DNA from 2 places in the Neobacillus sp. 114 genome. Region 1 is predicted to be linked to the other one. Evidence: predicted binding sites of a transcription regulator. Region 1 holds the regulator's gene; the other holds the start of a gene.
The links. The regulator Rex, encoded in region 1, represses fermentation and respiration genes when NADH is low (regulators of the CRP and FNR family bind a similar motif). The targets are predictions, from matches to a motif close to TTGTGAAATATTTCACAA.
Positions count from the first base shown of each region.

Region 2: the regulator Rex is predicted to act here: its motif matches at 2,103-2,120, upstream of QNN06_RS20260 (formate/nitrite transporter family protein).

Region 1 covers NZ_CP126144.1:254,795-259,015, forward strand. Annotated here, with positions in the region: gene QNN06_RS01395 (ABC-F family ATP-binding cassette domain-containing protein) at 1-1,235, opposite strand, end outside; gene moaC (cyclic pyranopterin monophosphate synthase MoaC) at 1,398-1,886, shown strand; gene QNN06_RS01405 (redox-sensing transcriptional repressor Rex) at 1,919-2,572, shown strand; gene QNN06_RS01410 (DUF4395 domain-containing protein) at 2,726-3,151, shown strand; gene QNN06_RS01415 (hypothetical protein) at 3,584-3,829, shown strand.
Region 2 covers NZ_CP126144.1:4,177,772-4,181,992, reverse strand. Annotated here, with positions in the region: gene QNN06_RS20270 (2-keto-3-deoxygluconate permease) at 1-414, shown strand, start outside; gene larA (nickel-dependent lactate racemase) at 638-1,900, shown strand; gene QNN06_RS20260 (formate/nitrite transporter family protein) at 2,177-2,992, shown strand; gene fdhF (formate dehydrogenase subunit alpha) at 3,328-4,221, shown strand, end outside.

The DNA.
Region 1 (4,221 bases):
TCGTTTAAGACGCGTTTATTGGAGGTAAGGTTGGCTTGTTCCTGATCGTAATACCCGATGGACAAATTGGTTCCGTATTGAATAGTTCCAGCCAAAGCGGGAAGCTTTTTAATAATTGTTTTTAAAAGGGTCGACTTCCCGATTCCGTTAGGGCCGACAAGGGCAATACTGTCGCCTTTATAGACACGAAAGGAAATATCCTCGGAAACCATCTCGCCATCATAGCCGACAGCAAGTGAATCAACAGTCAGTACATCATTGCCGCTTTGGCGCTCAATTTCAAATGAGAAGGAAGCGGATTTTTCATCCCCTGATGGCCGGTCCATGATTTCCATTTTTTCAAGTTTCTTCCGCCGGCTTTGCGCCCTCTTAGTAGTAGTGGCCCGTGCGATGTTGCGCTGGATGAAATCCTTTAAGGCGGCAATTTCCTCCTGCTGCTTTTCATAAAGCTTCATGTCGCGTTCATAATTGGCAGCTTTCTGCTCAAGATAAGAGCTATAATTACCGGTAAATCGCTGAATCAGACGGCGTGATAGTTCATACACCTCTGTAACCACTTTATCCAAAAAATAGCGGTCATGCGAAACAATTAAAATCGCGCCATCGTAGCCCTGCAGATATTGCTCCAGCCAGGAAAGGGTTTCGATATCCAAATGGTTGGTTGGCTCGTCCAAAATTAAAATATCAGGTCTTGTCAGCAGCAGTTTGCCTAGCGCAAGCCGTGTCTTTTGTCCGCCGCTTAGACTTGAAATCATTAATGTAGTATCAGAAAAATTTAACCCATGCAATACAGAGCGGATATCGGCTTCATATTGATAGCCGCCTTGCTCTTTAAACTTTATTTGCAATTCATCATATTCCTTTAATACCCGTTCGTATTTTCCTGGGTCCCCGAAAACAGCAGGATCGGCCATTTGCTCCTCCAGCTTCCGTAGCGTTTTTTCCATCGCCTGCAGGTTCTCAAAAACCGTCAGCATTTCCTCCCAAATGGACAAATTGGACTCCAAACCCGTATTTTGTGCCAAATAACCAACGGTAACATCCTTTGGTTTGATGATTTCGCCGCCGTCATAGCCCATTTCGCCGGCGATGATTTTCAATAACGTTGATTTCCCCGCTCCATTGCGTCCGACAAGGGCAACACGGTCACGGGTTTGTAATTCCAGTTTTATATTCGATAAAATAAGTTCAGCACCATAATATTTTTGTAGTTGGTTAACCTGTAATAAAATCATTTTTTTCACCTCTATTACCTTATGACTAGTGTACCGTATTACCCGAATGTCGGCAATGAAGTGAAATTTTTAATGGAATTATAAAAAAATATACCGATAGTTCAAAGTTTCACACACATGGACATAAAAATATTGTATTATTTTTTGTAGGAGGATTTTTTTATGGCTGAATTTACTCATTTTAATGAAGAAGGCCGGGCCAAGATGGTCGATGTCAGCGATAAGCCGGAAACGGCACGCACGGCACTTGCCCAGTCTAGCATAACAGTAAGCACTGAAATTTATGAAAAAATCACAAACTACGAAATGAAAAAGGGCGATGTCTTAGCAGTGGCCCAGGTTGCTGCGGTAATGGCGGCGAAAAAAACATGGGATATCATTCCAATGTGCCACCCGATCCCATTAACAGGTATCAATATTAGTTTTTCGTGGGAACAGGCCGGGCAGGAACAATATATACTGCATATTGCTGCATTAGTGAAAACCAAAGGCAGTACCGGAGTTGAGATGGAAGCGCTAACAGCCGCCTCTGTTTGTGCCCTGACCGTCTATGATATGTGTAAGGCAGTTGATAAAGGGATGGTGATCGGACCAACCTTTCTGTTAGAAAAAACCGGCGGCAAAAACGGTGATTTTAGAAGGAATATCTAATATATCCATTAAAATTGAAGGGTGGGAGAAATATGTCCAATGAAACGATGAAAATACCACAGGCAACAGCAAAGCGTCTGCCCTTATATTATCGATTTTTACAAAACCTTCATTCTTCTGGCAAGCAGAGGGTGTCATCTGCAGAATTGAGTGAAGCTGTAAAGGTGGACTCGGCCACGATTCGCAGGGATTTCTCTTATTTCGGAGCCCTTGGGAAAAAGGGGTACGGCTATAATGTAAACTACTTGTTATCGTTTTTCCGGAAAACTCTTGATCAAGATGAATTAACAAAGGTAGCGTTAATCGGGGTGGGTAATCTTGGCACAGCCTTTTTACACTACAATTTTTTAAAAAATAATAACACAAAAATCGCTTGCGCCTTCGATGTGGACCCTGGAAAAATTGGCGATTCGATAGGCGATGTTCCAGTTTATTCGATGGACGATATAGAACAGTATTTGATCGAGGAAAATATTTCGGTAGCGATTTTGACGGTGCCGGCTCCGGTTGCTCAGCAGATCACAGATAAACTTGTGAAAACGAACGTAAAAGGAATTTTAAACTTTACTCCAGCAAGACTGAATGTACCTTCATCGATCCGCGTGCATCATATTGACCTGGCGGTGGAGCTGCAGTCACTTGTTTACTTTTTAAAGCATTATCCAAACGACGAAGTCGAAGAATAAATAATAAATGGGCTTCTCGCCAAAATAGGTGAGAAGCCCATTTTTCGTTTGGAAACATTTTTCCTAAACAGATAACTATACAAAGGGAGTTAAAGTAAGTAAAATAAATATACAAATAAGTATCGTAATCCAATAGGAAAGATGGGGATTAAAATGTCAGAAACAGTTCGTTCAATCCCACGGCCGCTCGTGAAAACAAACCAGTGGACAATTGTTTTAAGTGTTGTGTTAACATGGTTATCCGGACAGGAATGGTTTTTGTTAGTGCCGTTAGTTGCCGGTTTGTCTGGTCTTTTATTCGGGTTTAATCCGATTATGCAAATAGCAAAACTGTTTTTAAGAAAGGACCCAAAGGCTTATATCCCTGAGGATTGGGAGCAGCAGCAATTTAATCAAAAAATTGCCGTATCGTGTTTGGGAATTGGATTTGTAGGATTCCTGCTGGGATGGAATGGTGTTGGCTATGTGTTCACAATTCTTGTCGCGGCGGCGGCCTTTGTGGCAATCCTAGGTTTTTGCATCGGATGCTTTATTCATTATCAGTGGAACCAATACCGTTATAGAAAGGCGCACCAATAAAGATAGGGGTCTGAATTTTTCAGACTCTTTTTTGTTTTTCTGCTTACATTTGACGCTAGTCCAAAGGATAAGGGGATTGCAGTTGCAGTCGGAATTGTATTGACCTGTCGCGGTTGGAAATTGGGATGCCTGTGCTGGGTTTATGCTGCGGGCATCTCGAGAGGCAAACTTGTACAGCGATTTCCGAAGTATTATTGGGAAGAAGGTAAAAGACTATCCACTCACAGCAAGCAAGTTGAAACGGATCCAGCATGCCGCAGAGCGAACGACGGCGGGGGCATTCTTGCAGCTGGATAAGCCGCTTAATCCAGGAATTATATTGGACCATCCAATTGAAGTTAGGAAAAATTATTTAATCTGCGTGAACTTGTCTTGCTGCAGAAAATATGTGCTACAAATGAGGGGGCAGAAATTTTACGGAAGGCTATCTCCGTGTTTGCTGTTCATGGCGTCATGGAGGAATTTTCGTCGCTGCCGCGTATCTTCCGCGATGTGGTCGTAAACGAACAGTGGGAGTGGCCGCGTAATCTGCTGCAAAAGCAAATCTACCGCGAGCAGCTGCCGAATGGGACTTATTCTGCGCTTCATTCTTTAAAGCTTACAGCTGATAGCTCTAACAGGGGTCAATTAATGGAGCGGGGCGAAACTTTATTGAAGGCATCAAGGACATTTGAGTGAAATTGGGAAGGGAAATGTCCGTGATTGATAGGCGGTATCAAGGACAATTTGAGTGAAATTGGGAGCGGAAATGTCCTTGATAGGCGGTATCAAGGACAATTTGAGTGAAATTGGGAGCGGAAATGTCCTTGATAGGCGGTATCAAGGACAATTTGAGTGAAATTGGGAGCGGAAATGTCCTTGATAGGCGGTATCAAGGACAATTTGAGTGAAATCGGGAGTGGAAATGTCCGTGATAGGCGGTCTCAAGGACAATTTGAGTGAAATCGGGAGTGGAAATGTCCGTGATAGGCGGTCTCAAGGACAATTTGAATGAAATCGGGAGTGGAAATGTCCGTGATAGGCGGTCTCAAGGACAATTTGAATGAAATCGGGAGTGGAAATGTCCTTGA
Region 2 (4,221 bases), 2.5 Mb from region 1:
GATTGCCGTGAGTTTTTCGGAAAAGCTGCTCCTGTTTTAATACCGTTCTTCGCATTTGGACTTGGTGCCGGGCTTGATTTCAACAAAGTCGCAACTGCCGGTTTAACCGGAATTTTATTAGGTGTTGCTGTTGTAGTTATTACAGGTTCTGCTTTATTCGTTGTAGACAAATTGACAGGCGGAAATGGAATTGCTGGTCTAGCAGCCGCTACTACTGCCGGAAATGCTGCTGGTGTTCCTGCAGCCGTTGCTGCTGCCAATCCTGCTTATGCAGAGGTTGCTGGTACTGCAACAATCATGGTAGCAGCGAGCGTAATTGTAACTGCAATTTTATGTCCGATTGTTACTGCATGGTATGCGAATAGACTCAAGAAAAAAGAGCAATTCAAACTCCAAGCGAACAGAGCAAGTTAAGAAATCCCTGGAAAACTATCCGTTATTTAAAAATGGATTCATAAATGATCCGCGTATGTTATGCTCTAAGGTGTTTAACAAAAGGCAATGTAAAACAACCATAAACCCCTGAGAGCGATCTCAGGGGTTTGGCAATTAGGTTTTTTTCTCCTTAAACGGAAATAAATTAACTAGAAGCACGTTAGTATATACTGAAAACATTTGCGAAAGAGAGTGTATAGACATGAAAACAAACCTGTTATATGGCCAAAACGGACTTGAAATTGAAGTTCCTGACAATGCGTTTGTCGTAGAACCAAAAGACCTCCCAGCGATGGAAGATGAACGGGAAGCGATTAAACAGGCACTGAGAAACCCAATTGGAACGGCCCCTTTAAGAGAAATGGTCAAGCCTACAGATACCGTTGCCATTGTTATTAGTGATATTACAAGACCGACCCCGAACCATATTCTTGTTCCATTATTGATTGAAGAATTGAGCCACGTCCCATTGGAGAATTTCGTTGTCATCAATGGAACAGGGACTCACCGCGATCAGACAAGGGAAGAATTTGTGCAAATGTTGGGTGACTGGGTTGTAGACAATATTCGGATCATCAATAATAACTGTCACGACAAAAGCACACAGGTAAACCTCGGACGCAGCAAATTTGGCTGTGATGTATATCTCAATAAAGAGTATGTGGAAGCTGACTTCCGTATTGTAACAGGTTTTATCGAGCCCCACTTTTTTGCAGGATTCTCTGGCGGACCAAAGGGAATTATGCCGGGCATTGCTGGAATTGATACGATTATGACTTTCCACAATGCCAGAATGATTGGCGACCCTCTTTCAACATGGGGAAATATGGTCAATAACCCTGTCCAGGATATGACACGGGAAATCAATGGCCTTTGTAAACCACATTTTATGTTAAATGTGACACTGAATAAAGAAAAAGAAATCACAAATGTATTTGCGGGAGAGTTATACGAAGCCCATGACAAGGGATGTGCCTTTGTAAAGGAACATGCGATGGTCCGCTGTGACGAGCGGTTTGATGTGGTTATTACCTCCAATTCTGGATACCCGCTGGATCAGAATCTTTACCAGGCCGTTAAAGGAATGAGCGCTTCACAAAAGATTGTCAAAAAAGGCGGCGCCATAATCGTTGCTTCAGAATGCTCTGATGGACTGCCAAGCCATGGAAATTATGCAAAAATCTTTGAATTCGCAGACAGCCCGCAAGGCTTACTTGACCTAATCAATAATCCCGAATTTAAAATGTTCGACCAATGGCAGGTGCAAAAACAGGCGGTCATTCAAGTATGGTCGGATGTCTATGTGTATTCGAAGCTAACAGACGAACAAGTCAAAGGGGCCATGCTTAAACCAACACATAATATTGAGAAAACACTTGAAGAACTTAAACAGGCATATGGAGAAAACATGACTGTGGCTGTCTTACCGCTCGGGCCGCTGACAATTCCATATGTTGAAGAGTAGTAGTTTGAAATAAAAAAAGTCACAAAATGTTCACAAAAAATAAGAAATATGTTATCTTATAAAATGTTAATAAGAAATAGAATGTTCATTGATGAAATGTAACATGATGTCGCACTTTCATTCTGTTATTCTATTTTTATAGTGGCGGGAAGGATTACTAGTATTTTTAAATGCTTAGATATTAGCCCATCATAAACGGTTTATGTGAATTTGTTTGCATGAAACCGCTTTATGGTGGGCTTTTTGTTTTTTTTAATACATAAGGGAGGAAAATAAATGGCATTTCATAGTCCTGATCAAATTGCCCGAAAAGTAGTTGAAGCGGGCGCGAAGAAAGCAGTAATGCCGATTCGTCATGCCCTGCTGTTAGGTTTCTTAGGAGGAGCGTTTATCGCATTGGGTTTTCTATTAGACATACGGGTGAGTGGCAACTTGCCAAAAGAATGGGGGTCATTCGGCTCATTTCTTGGCGCTTCGGTGTTCCCGGTCGGCCTCATGCTGATCATTATTGCCGGCGGTGAACTGCTGACGGGGAATATGATGGCCTTGCCGATGGCAGTATTGGCTAAGCGGGCAACAACCCTACAACTAATGAGGAATTGGCTGCTGATTGTTGTCAGTAACTTTGTCGGTGCTATCTTTGTAGCTTACTTCTTTGGCCATGTGGTTGGCTTGACAGAAACAGGGCCATTCTTGGAAAAAACAGTGGCAATCGCCCAAGCAAAAACAAGTGAAACCTTTGTTCAAGCATTAATTTCTGCAGTCGGCTGTAACTGGCTGGTCTGTTTGGCGGTGTGGATGGCATTTGGTGCTGAAGACATTGGTGGAAAGATGTTTGCGATTTGGTTCCCTATCATGGGATTCGTTGCAATCGGTTTCCAGCACGTCGTGGCCAATATGTTCGTGATTCCAGCGGCCATTTTTGCCGGCAGCCTTAGCTGGACCGATTATTTTAGTAACTTTGTACCGGTATTTATTGGCAATGCCATTGGCGGAGGAATTTTCGTCGCCTTGATCTACTGGATGGTATATAAAGAGGCATTACGGACTAATGCTTCACAAGCATTAAACAACATAAAGAAGGCCGTTTAGCAATCTAACTTGCCGTAGTTCGCAAAAAATACAAATTTATGATATATTCATAGTATTAATGTTTAAAATTAGTGAAGAATGCATTGAAATCAGGTAACAGTTGTTGCTTTGATTTCCTGCTTGCTCACAGATAATATGGCGGGAATGATCGCTAGTATATAAAATATGCTCAGAAATTCTCCCCCCATGAAACGGTTTATACCAATTAGGTATAGCAACTGTTTTATGGGGGGTTTTTTGGCTAATAAGAAAGTATAAGTGCAACTACGCCTCTGTCTTCGCCCTTAGGGGCTCACCAGTCGGCGAGTTTTCTTTATGTTTAGGAGGGTTTTATTTTGTCGGAAAAAGTGAATGTGTTTATTAATGGAACCGCCCGTGAGATTGAGGCTGGAACTCGAATCTTGGATTACCTTATTTCACAGGATATCCAGCATCCACATGTTTGTTATTCAGAAATTCTTGGTCCAGTCCAAAGCTGTGATACCTGTATGTGTGAAGTGAACGGCACTATTATGCGGGCCTGTTCGACTGTCATGGAGGAAGGGATGAATATCCTGACAGCTTCCGAGGTGGCGAAAAAGGCCCAGGAAGAAGCGATGGACCGGATTTTGGAAAATCATTTATTGTATTGTACGGTCTGCGACAACAACAACGGCAATTGTCGTGTCCATAATACGGCGGAAATGATGGGTGTCCAGCATCAGACACGTCCGCATCGTTCCAAGGGCTATGAAGTGGATATGTCCCATCCATTTTACCGCTACGACCCGGACCAATGTATTTTGTGCGGGCGCTGTGTGGAAACCTGTCAGGACCTGCAGGTCAACGAAACATTGATGATCGACTGGGAGAGCCAGCAGCCTCGTGTATTGTGGGATGGCGGAAAAAGCATCAATGAATCATCCTGCGTTTCCTGTGGGCAGTGTGTCACGGTTTGTCCATGTAATGCCTTGATGGAAAAATCGATGCTTGGCAATGCCGGATTCATGACGGGAATAGAAGATGACTTGCTAACTCCAATGATTGATCTTGTTAAAGCGGTAGAACCGGATTACCAAACCATTTTTGCCGTATCTGAAGTTGAAGCAGCGATGCGCGACACACGCATCAAGAAAACAAAAACCGTTTGTACGTTCTGCGGCGTCGGATGCTCATTTGAAGTTTGGACAAAAGATCATGAGATATTAAAAATTGAACCATCTGAAAATGCGCCGGTTAACAGTGTATCT